3 regions of the Micromonospora sp. PRAS1 genome follow, and region 1 is predicted to be linked to each of the others. Evidence: riboswitches for the same ligand, from Rfam matches in the RefSeq annotation. Region 1 holds a riboswitch; each other region holds the start of a gene.
The links. Region 1 has a riboswitch for S-adenosylmethionine ahead of thrC (threonine synthase). Riboswitches for the same ligand answer to the same signal wherever they lie in the genome.
Positions count from the first base shown of each region.

Region 2: another riboswitch for S-adenosylmethionine. It lies ahead of AC507J_RS29105 (ABC transporter substrate-binding protein); the one in region 1 lies ahead of thrC (threonine synthase).
Region 3: another riboswitch for S-adenosylmethionine. It lies ahead of AC507J_RS26920 (GNAT family N-acetyltransferase); the one in region 1 lies ahead of thrC (threonine synthase).

Region 1 covers NZ_JCANNB010000013.1:151,026-156,918, reverse strand. Annotated here, with positions in the region: gene AC507J_RS15100 (DUF4232 domain-containing protein) at 1-255, opposite strand, end outside; gene AC507J_RS15095 (hypothetical protein) at 489-731, opposite strand; gene AC507J_RS15090 (GntR family transcriptional regulator) at 1,125-1,364, shown strand; gene AC507J_RS15085 (DoxX family protein) at 1,730-2,179, shown strand; SAM riboswitch class I at 2,297-2,432, shown strand; gene thrC (threonine synthase) at 2,442-3,728, shown strand; gene AC507J_RS15075 (GNAT family N-acetyltransferase) at 4,096-5,115, shown strand; gene paaN (phenylacetic acid degradation protein PaaN) at 5,168-5,893, shown strand, end outside.
Region 2 covers NZ_JCANNB010000047.1:34,363-40,255, reverse strand. Annotated here, with positions in the region: gene AC507J_RS29120 (urease subunit alpha) at 1-382, opposite strand, end outside; gene AC507J_RS29115 (urease subunit beta) at 379-702, opposite strand; gene AC507J_RS29110 (urease subunit gamma) at 699-1,001, opposite strand; SAM riboswitch class IV at 1,311-1,423, shown strand; gene AC507J_RS29105 (ABC transporter substrate-binding protein) at 1,683-2,564, shown strand; gene AC507J_RS29100 (amino acid ABC transporter permease) at 2,600-3,382, shown strand; gene AC507J_RS29095 (amino acid ABC transporter ATP-binding protein) at 3,379-4,110, shown strand; gene AC507J_RS29090 (endonuclease domain-containing protein) at 4,180-5,127, opposite strand; gene AC507J_RS29085 (ABC transporter permease) at 5,316-5,893, opposite strand, start outside.
Region 3 covers NZ_JCANNB010000039.1:18,909-24,801, forward strand. Annotated here, with positions in the region: gene AC507J_RS26915 (AbfB domain-containing protein) at 1-617, shown strand, start outside; gene AC507J_RS26920 (GNAT family N-acetyltransferase) at 758-1,432, opposite strand; SAM riboswitch class IV at 1,447-1,562, opposite strand; gene AC507J_RS26925 (alpha/beta hydrolase family protein) at 1,820-2,551, shown strand; gene AC507J_RS26930 (hypothetical protein) at 2,639-3,064, opposite strand; gene AC507J_RS26935 (hypothetical protein) at 3,051-3,704, opposite strand; gene AC507J_RS26940 (hypothetical protein) at 3,701-3,961, opposite strand; gene AC507J_RS26945 (hypothetical protein) at 3,977-4,240, opposite strand; gene AC507J_RS26950 (DedA family protein) at 4,412-5,119, opposite strand; gene AC507J_RS26955 (hypothetical protein) at 5,300-5,731, opposite strand; gene AC507J_RS26960 (hypothetical protein) at 5,679-5,893, opposite strand, start outside.

The DNA.
Region 1 (5,893 bases):
GCAGTTGACCAGTTCCAGCCCCATGGCACGCAGTCCCATGGCGGCGCTGACGCCCAGGTATCGGATCCGTACGCCGGCTTCGGGGCAGGCGGTCGACTCCGGGCTGGCCAGCGATTCCGTACGGTCCGGCGAGCCGCCCGGCTCGGTGGGCCACGGCGACACCAGGCCCGGATTCACGTCGAGTGCGCCCGCCCCGGTGTCACCCGGCCTGTCGACCGGCGCGCAGCCGGCGAGCAGCGCAACCGTGGCGAGCAACGCGACGAACCTCCGATGCCGCCCGGCTCTACCGCCGCGACCGCCGAGCCTGCCGCCGCGACCGCCGAGCCTGCCGCCGAGGCTGTCGGGCCTGCCGTCACGCCCGCCGACCGTTCCGGCGCGGTACGTCGTCCTCGGCATCGAATCCTGAGCTGTCCCCCGCATCGCGTCATCGTCGCACCGTTCGCCGCCGCTGGTGGTCCCAGTCAAAGTCAGCCGCACCCAAGAGGTGGTCAGCGTGCCGTGCACTCGCCGCCGTGGTAGGCGCGGCGGACGCAGCGACCGGTGGGCAGGAGGTGGTCGCACCAGACGCGCAGGTGCAGGAACTGCCGGTCCTCCTCGCTGATCGTGGTCTCGCCGAAGTCGATGGTGGTGACGTGCCCCAGCGATTCGCGCAAGGTCACCGCCAGCGCAAACGCAGCCTTCCGGCTGATGGCGGTCGTGGGTAGGTGGATGATCCAACGTTCCTCGGACATGTGGTCGCCTCCCTGGGGCTCAATGGGAACGGCACCGAGACGGGCGGGGTCGTGCGGCAGTCACCCGGGTGACTGCCGCCGGAGCCCGGCACCCGCCCCGGTCCTGCTTCCGTGGTGACATCAGGCCGTCGTGTTGCCGGCTCCGGTCGACCCACTGCGGTACGCCGGCAGGCCGCACACCGAACCTCCTCGCCATGAGTTGGGTGCCGGGGCAGCCGGCATCGACCCAATGGGGGATCCGAGCCTCTTTCGCTGCCCCGGCCGGGAGTCGACCAGTGCCTAGCTGGGCGCTCCGGCGACGACTTTACCGATAATGTCGGTAAAGTCAACGATGCGGTTGAAGTTGGTCTGGTGCCCGTGGTCAGATGGACATGCCTAGCTGGGAGTCTTCGCATGTCCACATCTCGGAAGTTCGAGCCGCACTATCGACGGATCATCGCCGACATCAGGAGGCGGGTTGCCGAAGGTGAATGGCCTCCGGGTCACAAGCTGCCGTCCACGAAGGAACTGGCCGACCTGTACGAGGTGGGGAGCATGTCGACCGTCCGGCAGGCGATCACGATCCTGATCGAGACTGGCGAGTTGTACGGCCATCAGGGGCTGGGCGTCTTCGTGGCAGATCGGGTGCAGTAGGAGTCGTCGCAGCCTCGAACGGATGAATTCCTGGAAAGGTTCCGCTCGTCGCGGACGGGACTTTCCAAGATCTACTGAGTGGGCGGCGGGGCCGGCGGTCGGGGTGGTCGAGTGGGGGCGGCGGCCATGGTGGGCAGTCGATCTCGGGGGATGGCGGGCGTCGATGTTGTAGGCCCGCTGGATGCGCTGGCCAGGCGATTTGGCTGGCGATGCGGGCGGGCTACCTCCGAGCGGAGCGGATTTCGGAAGTTCCAGGCGGTAGGATGAGCATGGGAGCGTTCCCAAAGGAAGAGATTGCATCGACAACTATCTATAGCTTCTCGCATTCTGGGTGCCCACCACCCATCTCCATTGGAGGTACCGGAATGCGTACTGACCGGTTCGGCGGGCCGGCCCTGTCCCTGTTCCGCATGGTCATCGGCCTGCTCTTCCTCTGCCACGGACTGGCGTCCCTGTTCGGCGTCTTCGGCGGCAACCGTGGTAGCGGCGATCCAGTCCCACTCGGGCAGTGGCCCGGCTGGTGGGCCGCCCTGATCCAGGCGCTCTGTGGCGCGCTGGTGCTCGTCGGCCTCTTCACCCGCCCGGCCGCGCTGCTGGCGTCGGGCTCGATGGCGTACGCGTACTTCGTGGTCCACCAGCCCGAGGCGTTGCTGCCGCTAAGTAACCACGGCGAGTTGTCCGTGCTGTTCTGCTGGTCGTTCTTCCTGATCGCGGTGCTCGGCCCGGGCAACTGGGCGCTGGACACGCTGCTGCGGCAGCGAACGGCCGAAGCGGTGGCGCTCGACACCGGCGAGCGGCGGTCGGTGCCGGCCTGACGGCGGTGCTCAGCGGCACCGGGGCACGTGACGGTGCCGCTGAGGAATCGCTCACAGGCTGGGATTGACGGGCGACGAGCGCCGCCGGATTGCCTAGACTCGGCGACACAACTGCATACCTCATCCAGAGGGGCTGAGGGATACGGCCCGACGACGCCCCGGCAACCACCCCGCGCGCTCACCGTTGCGCGTTCGGCGGGGCAGGTGCCAATTCCGTCCCCGCCGTACCGTGCGATGCGGGGAAAGATGAGAGGACTTCGACATGACGTCGACGCTCGCCGCTCCCGGTATCGACACCACCGCCAGCCCCGCCCGTGCCCTGGTCTGCCGCGCCTGTTCGGCCCGTTACCCGCTCGCCGCGCAGCACGCCTGTTACGAGTGTTTCGGCCCGCTGGAGGTCGACTACGACCTGGCCGCGCTCGCCACCGTCACGCGCGAGCAGATCGAGGCCGGCCCGCGCAATCTCTGGCGTTACGCCGCCCTGCTGCCCGCCGGCCAGGACCCGGCCACCCGGGTCACCCTGGACCCCGGGTTCACCCCGTTGGTGGCCGCCGACCGGCTCGCCGCCGAGTTGGGCCTCACCGCCCCACTCTGGGTCAAGGACGACAGCGCCAACCCGACCCACTCGTTCAAGGACCGGGTGGTCTCGGTGGCGCTGACCGCCGCCCGTACGCTCGGTTTCTCCCGCTTCGCCTGTGCCTCCACCGGCAACCTGGCCAACTCGGTCGCCGCGCACGCGGCCCGGGTGGGTGCCCCGTCGGTGGTCTTCATCCCCAGCGACCTGGAGCAGGGCAAGGTGGTGACCACTGCGGTCTACGGCGGTGAACTGGTCGCCATCGACGGGTCGTACGACGACGTGAACCGGCTCTGCGGCGAACTGGTGGAGACCGACGAGTTCGAGGACACCGCGTTCGTGAACGTCAACGTCCGGCCGTACTACGCGGAGGGCTCGAAGACGCTCGGCTACGAGGTGGCCGAGCAGCTTGGCTGGCGCATCCCCGCCCAGGTGGTCATTCCGATGGCCTCCGGTGAGCTGCTCACCAAGATCGACAAGGCGTTCAGCGAGCTGGTCGAGATCGGGCTGGTCGAGGCGCCGGCCGGTGGCTGGAGGGTCTTCGGGGCGCAGTCGGCCGGCTGCAACCCGATCGCCACCGCCCTGCACGCGGGCAGCGACGTGATCACCCCGGTCAAGCCGACCGGGATCGCGAAGTCGCTGAACATCGGCGACCCGGCCGCCGGGTTGTACGCACTGGAGGCGGTGCGCCGCACCGGCGGCTGGATGGAGTACGCCGACGACGACGAGATCCGCGCCGGGGTGCGGCTGTTGGCGCGTACCACCGGGGTCTTCGCGGAGACCGCGGGTGGGGTGACCGTCGCGGTGCTGCGCAAGCTTGTCGAGTCCGGCCGGCTCGACCCGGCCGCTGAGACGGTGGTGTTCAACACCGGCGAGGGCCTCAAGACCCTGGACGCGGTGGCCGGCGAGGTCGGCCCGACCCACCGGATCAAGCCCTCGCTGCGGGCCGCCCGCGATGCCGGCTTGCTCAGCTGACTCGTCGGTTAATAAGGGACCCTTCCTATACTCGAGGCGTTAACAAGGGGCCCTTCCTTGCATTTTGCGAAACGCGCGGGCAGGGACTTGACGGCAGGAACCGGACGGCGCAAGATGCTCCGTGCGGGAGGGCGTTTCGCCGGAGACTTTTAGTCTGTACGACCCAACGCCGGAGGCGTTGTGCGATCGACCCTCCCGACCAACGTCCGGAACGGGCCAGCGAATATTCGCTGGCCCGTTCCGCTGTCCGAGGCGAAGAGACCGCCGACGGTCCGGGGCGAAGGAACCGCTGGCTCTTCGAGGCGGAGGAACCGCTGGCGGAAAAACCGGTGGCGATGGCCGGGAGGTGGCGGGCAGGCTCGCGGCCATGGACATCGCCGTCACCCCCTTCGAGCCGTCAGACGAGGCGGCGCTGGACGACGCGTACCGGATCTTCGCGGCGGCCCAGCAGGTCGACGCGCCCGACGTCCCGGCTGGCGAACGCGTGGAGTTCGGCCTGATCGCCGCCCATCCGCCCTACGGCAGCCTGATCCACCGCGCGCTGGCCCGGCGCGGCGGCGAGGCCGTCGGTTACCTGTGGCTACGGCTGGGGCAACTGGACAACACCGACAACGCCAGCGTCGAGTTGTTCGTCGACCCGGCGCACCGGCGGCGCGGGGTGGGTCAGGCACTGCTCGGGTACGCCCGCCGGGTGGCCAGCGAGCATGGCCGCAAGCGGCTGATCGCGGAGGTCGGCGGGGTGCCACCGGGTGAGCCCGACCGGCCGACGCCCGGCGCGGCCTTCGCGGCGGCGGTCGGCGCGCAGGCAGCGTTGCCGGTGGTGCGCCGCCGGCTGGAGACCGCCCGCCTCGACGAGGCGGCGCTGGCCGCGCTGCACGAGCAGGCCCGGTCGCGGGCGGCCGGCTACCGCACGGTGACGTGGCAGGGCGCGGTCCCCGAGGAGTACGCGGCCGACGTCGCCCGGTTGGGTAGCCGGCTGAACATCGACGCGCCGGTCGGTGACCTGACGATCGAGGCGGAGAAGATCGACGTCGTGCGGCTCCGGGAGTCCGAGCGGTCCCACGCGTTGCGCGGCCGGCGGCGCTACCACCTGGGGGCGGTGCACGAGCAGAGCGGCCGGCTGGTCGCCTGGACGTTGATCCAGTTGGGCCCGATCACGAACTGGTACGCCCTACAGGAGATCACAATCGTCGACCCGGGGCACCGCGGACACCGGCTCGGCCTGCTGGTGAAGATCGAGAATCTGCGGCAGGTGCTGGCGCACGAGCCGGAGCTGCGGGTGATCGACACCTGGAACGCGGCGGTCAACGATCACATGGTCAGCATCAACGAGCAGCTCGGCTATCGGGTGACCGAGAGCTGCGCGGACTGGCAGCTCACCATCTGAGTTGTGACAGGCCCCTACTGATCCTGAGGGTTTCTGTTGCATGATGGCGGGCATGACGGACACCCCGCACCCCCTGTACGACAGGCACGCCGAGACCCTCAACCGCGCGCTGACCGCGATCACGGAGCGCGGGTACTGGTCCGCCTACCCGGAATCACCCAGCCCCCGGGTGTACGGCGAGACCGCCGCCGCCGACGGCAAGGCGGCCTTCGAGGCGTACCTGGGCGGAGACTTCCCCCTCGACCAGCCGGCCGACGGTGACCGGGTCGCCACCGAGACCAGCCCGTTCGGCGTCGCGCTGAGCGTCCGCTACCCGCACGCCACCGCCGACCAACTCGTCGCCGCCGCGTCCGCAGCCCTACCGGCCTGGCGCGACGCCGGCCCGCAGACCCGGGTCGGCGTCTGCCTGGAGATCCTCGACCGGCTGCACAAGAACGTCTTCGAGCTGGCCAACGCGGTGCAGTTCACAAGCGGCCAGGCCTTCGTGATGGCCTTCCAGGCCGGCGGCGCACACGCACTCGACCGAGCCCTGGAGGCGCTCGCCTACGGGTACGCGGAGATGACCCGGCACCCGGGGACCGCGAGCTGGGAGAAGGCCGCCGGCAAGGGCGATCCGCTGCGGATGACCAAGACCTTCCACGTGGTGCCCCGGGGTGTCGCCCTGGTCATCGGCTGCAACACGTTCCCGACCTGGAACTCGTACCCGGGTCTCTTCGCCTCGCTGGTCACCGGTAACCCGGTGGTGGTCAAGCCGCACCCGCGCGCCGTGCTGCCGCTG
Region 2 (5,893 bases), on a different contig from region 1:
TCCGGCCGTTGCCGGCGATCACCTCGGTGGCCGGGCCGATGACCAGGTCGGGGTGGACGCCGTCCATGGTGTCCGGGTTGCCGGCCCGGCCCAGCGCGACGATCCGCCCGTCCCGCAGCCCGACGTCGGCCTTGACCACGCCCCAGTGGTCGAGCACCACGGCGCCGGTGATGACGGTGTCCAGGGCACCCTCGGCACGGGTCGCCCGGGACTGGCCCATCGACTCGCGGATCACCTTGCCACCGCCGAAGACCGCCTCGTCGCCGCCGGCGCAGTGATCGTGTTCGACCTCGATGAGCAGGTTCGTGTCGGCCAGCCGGATCCGGTCGCCGGTGGTCGGCCCGTACAGGGCGACGTACCGGTCACGCTCCACGGCGCTCACGCGTCCCGCCTCCCGTCCAGCGCGCCGCCGCACTCGCCGCGCAGGCCCGGTACGACCCGGGTACCGGCGAGCGGCACCAGGTCGACGCTGCGGCTCACCCCCGGTTCGAAGCGCACCGCCGTGCCGGCCGGTACGGCGAGCCGCTGCCCCCACGCGGCGTCCCGGTCGAAGTCCAGGGCCGGGTTGGCCTCGGCGAAGTGGTAGTGCGAGCCGACCTGCACCGGCCGGTCGCCGGTGTTCACCACCAGCAGCGTGGTCACCGGCCGACCGGCGTTGATCTCCACCGGGCCGTCGGCCGGCAGGATCTCCCCGGGGATCACGGGATCGGGTGGTGCACCGTCACCAGCTTGGTGCCGTCCGGGAACGTCGCCTCCACCTGCACCTCCCCCAGCAACTCGGGGATGCCGTCCTGCACGTCGTCCCGGCTCAGCACGGTGCGACCGGAGGACATCAGGTCGACCACGGACCTGCCGTCGCGCGCCCCTTCGAGCAGGAAGGCGGTGATCACCGCGACGGCTTCCGGATAGTTGAGGCGCAGGCCGCGCTCGCGGCGACGCCTGGCGACGTCGGCCGCCACGTGGACGAGCAGGCGGTCCTGCTCGTGCGGGGTGAGGTACAACTGGGGCTCCCGGTGGGTGTCCGCGCCCCCATGTAACCGCCGGGCCGGCGCCTCGACGCGCCACCGCACGGTTCGGGGTTCGCCCGCCGGCACACCACCACGCGCCTGGGGCCCGGGAGTGCCACCCTCCCGGCCCGCGTGCTGGACCACCGACGGTGTCGTCTCGGATGCGGACCGCACCGCCCACCGCTGACCAGACCGTAAGGGATCACGCGCCTCCGGGCAACACCCCCGTACCCCGGCCATCCGCGTGAGGGGCGTCATAACGGGTGGACGCTCCCCCGTCACCTGCTGCTAGCCTCGTCGGCAGGTCATGAGCGCCAGCGTCAAGCCCCGGCTCGCTGGCCGGCAACCCTCGTCCGCGCAGGGGTGCCCCGGGTGAGGACCAGGCATCGGAGCAGCCTCCGGTGCAAGCGTGGCCTGGTTGCCCAGGTCATCACGACCTGAAGGAGAGCCATGCCGTACGACCCTCGATCCGCTCCTGTCATCCCCGGTGCCGGCCTGACCCAACGCCGGCACGTCGACATGATGCGGGTGTGCAGCGCCGCGTGTAGCTGACCGCGCCGGTCGGGTCGGCCGACCAATCTCTCGCTTTCCCACGATCCGTTCCAGCGGTCCGTCCTGCGACGGACCGTCGGTGTGGCACGTCCGTGCCCGCCGTAGCTCAATCAGGAGACACCTGTGCGATTCCTTCCTGCCCTGACCCGGGCCGCCGCCGTCGGCACCGCCGCCATCCTCGCTGCCGCCACCCTGACCGCCTGCGGCTCCGACTCCGCCGGTGGCACCGCCGACAACCCGTACAACCTGCTCCAACCCGGGGTGCTGCGGGCCGGCACGCTCACCGACGCCCCGCCGAACGTGTACCTCTCCGACGGCAAGTTCACCGGCTTCGACAACGACCTGCTGGTCGCCGCCGCCGACAAACTCGGGCTGACTGTGGAGTTCGTCGGCACCGACTTCTCGGCGCTGCTGTCGCAGGTGAACACCCGCAAGTTCGACATCGGCAGCTCCTCGATCACCATCACCGAGGCGCGGAAGAAGACCGTCGACTTCGGCAACGGGTACGACTTCGGCTACTTCGGCCTGGACGTACCCGCCGGATCGACGCTGAGCAGCTTCGACGAACTGCCCGGCAAGCGGGTGGTGGTCGTGCAGGGCACCGTCCAGGACGACTACGCCACCAACAAGGGCCTCGACCCGGTACGTGTGCCCGACTACAACGGCGCGATCAACCAGCTCAAGGCCGGCACCGCCGATGCCTGGATCGCCCCGGCCGAAATCGGTGAGAAGACCGCGGCGGACAGCGGCGGCAAGATCAAGGTGGCCGCCACCGAACTCAGCCCCGCCCCGACCGCGTACGCCTTCGCCAAGGGCAACGACGCGCTGCGCGAGGCGCTGAACAAGGCGCTCGACGAGGTGATCGCCGACGGCACCTGGACCCGGCTCCAGGAGCAGTACTACCCGGGCCGGCCCATCCCGGACGACTTCACCCCGGGCAGCGGCGAGGTTTCGGTGCCCTCGGCGGCAGGTTCGGCGGCGCCCTCGGCGTCGGCCGCTTCCTGAAGTAGGACGACGAGCGAGCCGGGCGGAGGTTGACCGTGGATCCGTTGCGCACCCTGTGGGAGACGTTCTTCGACTGGGAGTCGATGCGCGAGGCACTACCCGAGATGCTCACCGTCGGGTTGCCGAACACGCTGATCCTGGCGGTCACCGCCGCCCTGCTCGGCTCGGCGCTGGGCATCCTGCTGGCCGTGGCGGGCATCTCGCGTACCCGATGGTTGCGCTGGCCGGCCCGGGTCTGGACCGACGTGTTCCGCGGTCTGCCGGCGGCGGCGACGATCCTGCTGATCGGCGTCGGCCTGGCGCCGCTCGGCATGCAGGTGTGGGGGCCCAACCCGTACCCGCTTGGCATCCTGGCGCTGTCGCTGATCGCCTCCGCGTACATCGGGGAGATCTTCCGCTCCGGCATCCAGTCGGTGGAGGCGACCCAGCTGGAGGCGGCTCGCGCACTGGGCTTCTCCTGGTGGGAGGCGATGCGGATGGTGATCATCCCGCAGGGCATCCGCCGGATCCTGCCGGCCTGGGTGAACCAGCTGATCGCCCTGATCAAGGACTCCAGCCTGGTCTACTTCCTCGGCCTGCTGGCCAGCCAGCGGGAGCTGTTCCGGATCGGGCAGGACTACGCGGCCAACACCGGCAACCAGTCCGCGCTGCTGCTGGCCGGGCTCTTCTACCTGGCGCTGACCGTGCCGCTGACCCACGTGGTCAACTGGATCGACCGGCGGCTGCGGCACGGCCGACCGGCGACCGGACCGGCCGGCGACGACCCCGACGACCTGGACCTGGCGCTGCCCGGCGCCGCCGGAGGCAACCAGCGATGAGCAAATCGGTAAGTCTCAGCCTGCGCGACGTGCACCTGGCCTTCGGGCAGCACCAGGTGCTGCGCGGAGTCGACCTGGACGTGGCCCGGGGCGCCACCGCCTGCGTGATCGGCCCGTCCGGGTCGGGCAAGTCGACCCTGTTGCGTACGGTCAACCGGCTGCTCGAACCCGACCGCGGCGACGTGCTGCTTGACGACCGCAGCGTGCTGCGCGACGACCCGGACGCCCTGCGACAGCGGATCGGCATGGTGTTCCAGCAGTTCAACCTCTTTCCGCACATGAGCGTGCTGCGCAACATCACCCTCGCCCTGCGCCGGATCCGCAAGCTCGGCGAGGACGAGGCGGCGGCGCTCGCCCGCGAGCACCTGGACCGGGTGGGGCTGGCCGCAAAGGCCGACGCCCGGCCGGCGCACCTCTCCGGCGGGCAGCAGCAACGGGTCGCCATCGCCCGCGCGCTGGCCATGCAGCCGGAGGTGATGCTCTTCGACGAGGCCACCTCGGCGCTGGACCCGGAACTGGTCAAGGGCGTGCTGGCGCTGATGGCGGACCTCTCCGCGCAGGGCATGACCATGGTGGTGGTGACCCACGAGATGGGCTTCGCCCGCCAGGTCGCGGACACCGTCGCCTTCATGGACGCCGGAGTGGTGCTGGAGGCCGGCGAACCGGAAACGATCTTCGAGTCCGCCCGGCACCCCCGCCTACGCCGCTTCCTCTCCCAGGTGCTCTAGCGCTCACCAGCGAATGGTGGTGGGAATTACGGCTGAGGTTGAGACCTGGCCTGCCACTCGTCACGGACATCAACATTGCCGGCGGCGGCTGGCCAGGATGGCCAACGTTTCCCGGCGTACCTCACCGGGCTCGCGGATGAGGCGACGATGGGCAAACCGGACCACCAGGATGCCGACGGTGGCGAGCAGCGCGTCACGTCGCAGGTCGACCTCGCGCTGGCGCGGATCACCGTGCGAGGCCGTGCCGTCCAACTCGATGTCGACCCGCTCCCGCTCGGCATACAGGTCGAGGTACATCGTCCGTCCCGCCACCCGGACACGTACCTGTCGCCGCAGCGCCGGCATTCCGGGACCGGTGAATACCCGATCATGCCCCCAGATCTCGAGCGGACTACGGCAGCCGACGGCGAGCCGGTGCACGAGGCCGCGGAGTTCACCGCGGCCGGCAAGCTTCGGCACGAGCGCCAGCGCAGCGCCGAGCCGTTGTGGCGTGGTCCGGCGATCGTTTACCGCCTGGATGACCGATCCGGCTCGATCGTCCGCCGACAGCACCGGCCACGCCGTCACCAGCGCGTCCTCGATCGGAGTGACCGGTACACCGCGACGCGTCACGACCTGCGGTGGTCGCGGCGTGAACGCCGTGCGGTGGTGCACCACCAGGTGCGGTCTGCTCCGCAACCCCGTGGTGAGAGGGACGTCGAGATGCAGCGGTTCGCCAGGTGACTGTGGACGCAGCCCGTGCACGTCCAGCGCGGTAAGCGAGCTGAACGCCGCGGGTCCGTCGGCGTACGCCAGCACCGCCCGCCGAGCGACCTCGGGTGGCACCGCGGCCAGCGGTACCGGCGGAAGCGCTCCGGCCAACAGTCTCCCGTCGACGTAAACCGCTGGCAGCACCCGACACAGCAGGCCATTGCGGTACCCGCTTCGCAACGTCCACGGCGGCACGACCTCGAGCGCTTGTGCCCGGGTCACCACCCCGCCACGGGCATCGAGCAGGCCACGGAGTACGGCATCCATGGCCGCAGAGCGTGCTGCGCCCGAGCACCGCCCGCCGCCCCCTGTGGACAGCCACCGCTGCTGTGCACAGTCCCCGCGCGGTGGGTCGGTTGTGCTATGAGGGTGGCTGATCGTCTGTCGTTGAGTGACTACTTTCGCGGCGTGTCGAGTCACTCGGCGACAGACGATCACGTGGGCTAGCTGTACTGCTAGCGCGGGGTGTCGCGGTGGCGGAAGGTGGTCAGGCCGGCCGCCAGCAGCAGCACCGCCGCGACGGTGAGGGTGAGCAGCGGCAGCACGGTGAGGTCGGCGGCGGGTACCGAGGGGATGTGGGTGTAGGGCGACAGGTTGAGGGCGGCCTGCGGCAGGTCGAGCACGACGCCCAACTGGCCGAGCAGCAGGAAGACGATCAGCACCGTCCAGCTCAGCGCGACCGACAAGCGCGGCAGCGCGCCGAACAGGGCGGTCACCACGCCGGCGACCACCAGCAGGGCCGGCAGCCGCAGCAACGCCGCCCCGGCCAACTCGACGGTCCACCCGAGCGGGTCGCCGGCGGCTAGGCCGTAGCCGAGTCCGGTGGTGACGCCGGCCAGCAGCATCAGCGCCAACGCGCCGAGAACCGCGCCGAGCACCTGCGTACCGAGCCATCGGGTGCGGCCGACCGCCGTGGCGAGCAGCGCCTCCAGCACACCGTCGGACTCGTCGTTGCGGGTGCGCAGCAGGGCCTGGACGACGTACGCCCCGATGGTCAGCGCGAACAGGCCGAGCATCGCGGCCAGGTACGAAT
Region 3 (5,893 bases), on a different contig from region 1:
GACCCGGCTTGAACCCGCGCACCGACGACAGCGGCGCGAGCAACCCCGGCTCCGGCCCGACCACCCCCAGCGGCACGCCGACGAACCCGGCCACCAAGGCTCCACCACTCGCCCCGAGTGTTCCCGCAGCACCCCCTTCCGTACCCGCCGGCCCGGCCAGCCCGGCCGGCCCGGTGCTGGTTCCCGGCGCCCGCATCGGTCTGGAAGTCGCCAGCCTGCCCGGTCACCGGGTACGACACGCCAACCTCCAGGCCCGAGTCGACCCGGTCAATGCCGCCAGCAGCGCCGGCACGAAAGCCGACGCGGCGTTCATCGTCCGCTCCGGCCTCGCCAGTGGTCGCTGCGTCTCGTTCGAGTCGGTCAACTTCCCCGGCCACTACCTCCGGCACTCTGGATTCCGCGTGTTCCTGCACCGCGCCGACGGCAGCGCCCTGTTCCGCGCCGACGCCACGTTCTGCCCGGTCACCGGCATCGGCGGCAGGCACACGTCACTGCGTTCGCACAACTTCCCGGATCGATACCTGAGCCACGACGCCGATAGGCAGATGCGAATCTCGCCGATCGGTGACGGGGCCGCAACCTCGACGGCCACCTTCCTGATCCGCCACGCCCTGTAACGGCCCACCGCCGCCGCACCCGCCGAGGCGGCAGGTTCGCAGCGGCGCGCCGGCAGGCGCCGGTGACCACGAACGTCCGGCTGAGCGGTGGATGCGATTCGGGACGCGGGTTCTGCGGATCGCCTTGTCCGGGAAGCTGTTCATGCCCGCGCAGCGCGGTGGCCGCCGGTGGCCGACCGAGGGCGCATCGGAGCTTGCTCGAACCGGCTGGTGTCGAGCTGGCTCGGCCCGGTGGCGTCCGGCCAGGCCATCCGGAACTTGCGGGGAGTGCCGTTGAGTCGGGACGGGTCTCCGCCGGGTGGTGACACCGTCGCCGTCTCGACGTGGCGGGCGCCACAGGCCCGGTAGAACCGCTGCGCCGCGCTGTTCTGCTCCAGGACCCACAGGTACAGGGCGTGGGCCGTCGCGTGTGCCACAGCGGCTCGGGCGGCATGGGCCAGGAGCGCGGTGCCGACACCGGTGCGGTGGTGGTCGTGCGTGACGTGCAGGTTGTCGACGAGGCTGCCCCACTGCGGATCCTGGTCGAACCTGACATGGACGAAGCCGATCAGCCGACTGCCGTCCTCGGCCACCAGTGTCCGGCTGTGGGTGGGGCCGGCCAAGCGGGTCGACCAGACCGAGCGCCGGTCGGCGACGACATCACCGTCGAGGAAGGAATCGGAGTACGCGCCACGGTAGTAGCGACGCCAACTGTCGACGTGCAGCAGCGCGATCTGCCCGGCGTCGTCAGCGTCGGCGAGGCGTACCCGCAGCAGGTCGTCCTGCTTGAATCCCCGGTCGGATTCGCTGTCCTGCCTGGAAATGAAAGCTGGCACGAAAGCACCTCCTGCTTCGCAGCTTGCTCGACAACACCCGTGCCGAGCCGGGTCCTCACCCGGAGCACCCCGCCCACGATCGGAGGGTTGCCGGCCAGCAAGCCGGGGCTTCGCGCTGGCGCTCATGACCTGTCCAGACCGTACCAACTACGCCGTACTCCCGGTGTCCCGTGCCGGGTGCCCGAGTCAGTTCGCCAGGTGCGCCGTAGCCTCCGCAATAACCCGCTGGCGGATCACGGCAACCGCTGTTAGCTTCCCGGAGGCCGTGCGAGAGACCGAGGAGGTGGTACCCGTGAACGTGTCGACATGGGTGCTCCCCTCAGGGGTCACGGTCGGGCGATAGGTCGTCCGGGAGCGCCGTTCAGCGCATTCCCGAAAGGCACGACCATGAAGTTCACTTCCGAACAGCGCCTCGCCGACGGCGTCCGCGAGCGCGAATTCTCCCTCGGCGAGGTCCCCGGCATCCTGTGGACGCCTCCATCGGTATCCGCTCCGGCACCGCTGATCCTGCTCGGCCACCCCGGCGGACTGCCGAGGATGTATCCCCGACTGGTGGCCCGGGCCCAGCACTGCGCAGCGGAGGGCTTCGCTACGGCCACCATCGAGCTTCCCGGCGGCGGTGACCGGCCCCGCCTCGTCGCCATCGAGGAGGCCCGCGCCGACCTGCGCCGGGCGTTGCAGGCCGGCGAGCCGGTCGCCGACGAGACCATCGACCGGCTCGTCCTTCCGCTTGTCGACCAGGCGGTCCCGGAATGGCGGGCCGCCCTCGACGCCCTGCTTGCGCTGCCCGAACTCGGCGGCCCGGTCGGCTACTCGGGAGGGATCATCGCCATCGGCATCCGGCTGGCGGTGGTCGAGCCGCGCATCCTGGCGGCCCTTCTGTTCGCCGGGAGTTTCGTGCCCCGCACCATGTTCGCGGAGGCCCGGCAGGTCACCATTCCGTTGCAGGTCCTGCTGCAATGGGACGACGAAGGAAACGACCGGCAACTGGCGCTGGATCTGTTCGACGCCTTCGGCTCCACGGAGAAGACGCTGCACGCCAACATGGGCGGACACACCGGCGTACCGCCGTTCGAGGCAGACGACGCGAACCGGTTCTTCGCCCGGCACCTGAAGTGAGACCGGACCCCCGGCCGGCAGCACCCGATAGGCACCACCGCCCCGACCACGAAGGCACCGGCCCGGTCGGGGCGGTGCGTCTTGAGATCAGGGGCGCATGGACAGGCTGACAGCCTCCGTGAGTAGGCCGTCCAGCTCGTCGTCCGACAGGTTCTCCTCAGTAAGGATTTTCTGCACGGTGGCCGCCTGGATGCGGCCGATCATCTCCTGGCTCATCGAGTAGTCGAGCGATGGGTCGATGATGGACATGATGAGCTGCTCGGCAGCCTCGGCATTGATGTCCGGCCCGCCGTCGGCGAGTCCGGCGCGTAGCTCGCCGACGAAGGCGATGACCTCGGCACGGCCGGCGGTCTCGCCGAAGCGGCGGTCAACGGCGAGGAAGAAGACTGCGGCGAGGTAGCGCGGGAGCCCATCCCAGCCCTCGTCGTCAAGCTTGGCCTCGACCGCGTCGTTGGCGGCGTAATCGCCGCGAACCATCGTGCGGATGTACTCGGGCAGCTCAGGCTTGATCATCTTCGTCCCGCTTCCTCGCTCGTCGCGCTTTGCCATGGTTCCATATCGCCTTCACGGTCACCGCCAACGCGCCAGCCGCCATCACTGCGGCGGTCACCGGGTTGTCGACATGCGGTCGATCCTGTGCGGGCGGGAGTTCAGGGCTTGTCGTACCGCTTGAGGTGTCGCCCTGGCCGTCGCCATGTTGCTTGAAGAACTTGAACACGTCGCGGGCGCTGGTTTCGGCGTTCTTCAGGCCGTCCTCGACGTCATCGGCCTTCTGGACCTGCTTACGCCAGGCAATGTCGGCACGCCGCCCGCGTCGCTCAGCTTCGGTCACCACACGTTCACCGGACGGCGAAGCCGCATCATCTGGTCCGGTGGGCGCGGCGCCGGGGGCGATCGTGTTGACGTACGCGGTGATGTGGCGGGCAGCATCAGCCAGCAGCCGGCCGTAGCGGCCGGCTTTGTCCCGGGCCACCTCGGCGTCCGCCACGGCGGCGCCCAACCGCTTGTCGCTGCTACCGCGCTGTACCTCGGTCAGCCGCGCCAAGGCCACCTCGGCGTCCGTCCGGGCGCGCAGCGCGGTGACGGCTGCGGCATCAAGCTTTCCGCGTACGGCGAGGAGCTGTGCGACCAACTCGGCGATGCTGCCGTTCATCCGAGTCGGGTGCGGTAGTCGCTCGCGTTGTCGGCAGTGTGGTCGAAGCGGCGGCGAGTCGGCTCGACCTCTGCCCTGGCGGCATCAAGTGCCTGCTGGGTGGCGGTCACGTGCTCGTGCCGGCTGCCGTGCAGCACCGCGTTCGCCGCGCCGGTCGCCGCTTCGGCCTCGGAGACGGCCTGGTCGAACACCCGTCGTCCCTGGCGGGCGGCTTCGATTGCGGCGCGGAGGGTCTCCTTGACCTCGCCAACGCTCATGGTGAAGGCCGGTGCTCAGCCGAGAATGCCGACGTAGCGGCGGGCGGCCTCCGAGCTGCCCTGCACGAGCGTCATGGCCTCGGCCAGGCGCTGCTTGCTCTGCTCGCCCCGGGCGATGGCCTCGGCGATCGTCGGATGGCCGGTGCCGGCGGCGACAGCACGTAGCCGGGTCAGCATCTGCTCGGTGTTCTCGGCGGCGGCCCGAATCTGGTTGATCGTGGCATTGCCCTGCTCGGCTGCCTGCATCAGTGCCGCCTTGACCTCTTCGATGCTGGCCATGCTGTCCCTCCGTCGACCGTCCGCGAACGTGGATCACGTCTGAGTAGTCGGACGGACACTATCGGAGATGAATGCGGTTCGCTGCCCGGTGAGCTACAGGTGGTCGGCGGTGGTGCCTTCTGCGTCGGCGATCAGACTCGTTCCGCCGAGTGCAGTCCGGAGGCCGCCGCGTCAGCTACGGGGCTGACGCTCACTGCCGTCGCGACCTTTGTCGGGGAACGTGGGAACAAGTGGCCGCTCGACGAGAGTTGCCGGCGCGAAGTCGGGCGTACGCCGACGACGCCGGATCGTCCACAGGGCAAGGCAGACCAGCAGCAGGACGATGAGGACAACTGTTCCGACGGTGCCGATCGCGTTCTCCGCCCGCTCCACCGAGGCTCCGGCCAGGGCACCGGTGAGAACGTACAGCGCCGACCACATGTAGGCCCCGGCCAGCGAGGCGGGGAGGAAACGCGCGTACGGCAGCTTGGCCATCCCGGCCGTGGCTGGCGTCAGCGTCCGGATGATGGGCAACAGCCGGGTCAGGAAGACCGCCCACGCGCCGTACCTCTCAAGCGACGCCAGCGCCCGGTCCCAGCTTGCGTTGCTGATCCGGCGCCCCAGGAAGGTGCCGCGTAGGCGTTGGCCGTGACGGCGGCCGAGCAGGTAGCCGATGTGGTCGCCACCGGAGTTTGCCACGCCGACGACGAGGAACAACGCGATCAGGGCGGCCGGGCTGTCGTTGAGCGCGGCCCCCAGGAACAGCACGACCGTTTCCCCCGGAATGACCATGCCGACGCCCAGCCCCGACTCTGCCGTGCTGAACGCGGCGGCACCCAGCAGAACCACCGGCGTCGGCAGGTCGGAGAGGGCGTCCAGAAAGCCGCTGATCCAGGACATGTGCAACCCCCGTTGCCTAGCTGGCGTGCCCGCGAGAAGTGCTCCGCGCGAAACAGCTGAACCCAGTGACTACACGATGTCACAACGGAGTACCCGCAGAGCAGCAGCGGGCGTGCGGCTGGTCGCGCGCGTAGTCGGGCGGACAGCCTCGGAGTTGGGTGCGGGTCGCGGCCCCGGCAGCTACAGGTAGTCGGCTGCGGTCCGTTCCACATCGGCGATGAACTCTTCAAGCTGCGCTTCGTCTTGGTCGCGGTCCTGGAGCAGCTTCCCGAGGAGGACAATCTGCATCTGGAGCGCCGTCTCGGGGTTGAGGTTCTCGATCAGCCCGACCTCGCCGAGCGCTGCCCGGACGAGTCCTTCCATCTCCAACGTGGGAAGCGACTGCGCGTCCGGGAACTGCGATCGTGTCTCGGCTACGAACCGAGCCACGTCGGTCGGCGAGGGGTTGGCGGTGAAGCGGTCGTTGATTGCGATGGCGAAAGCCGCGCCGATCACCTGGCTGCCGCCGCGCCAACCGGTCGTTTCCAAGCCGTCCAGGATCTGGTCGACCGTGCCCCAGTCACGACGCGCCATCGCGCGGATCAGGTCGCTGAATTCCGTCCGTACGCTCACGGTTTCGTAACCTCGCTATTCCTTTGCGGATCGACACGACGGAGCGGTGGACGGCGATGCCCGCCACCAGTCCAACCACGACCAGGTGCCCAGCGGTGTCCGGTGCCTCGTTGGCGAGACGTTGGCCCAGGGTTGGGCTGGCGTTCGGTGTAGTGGTGCCGG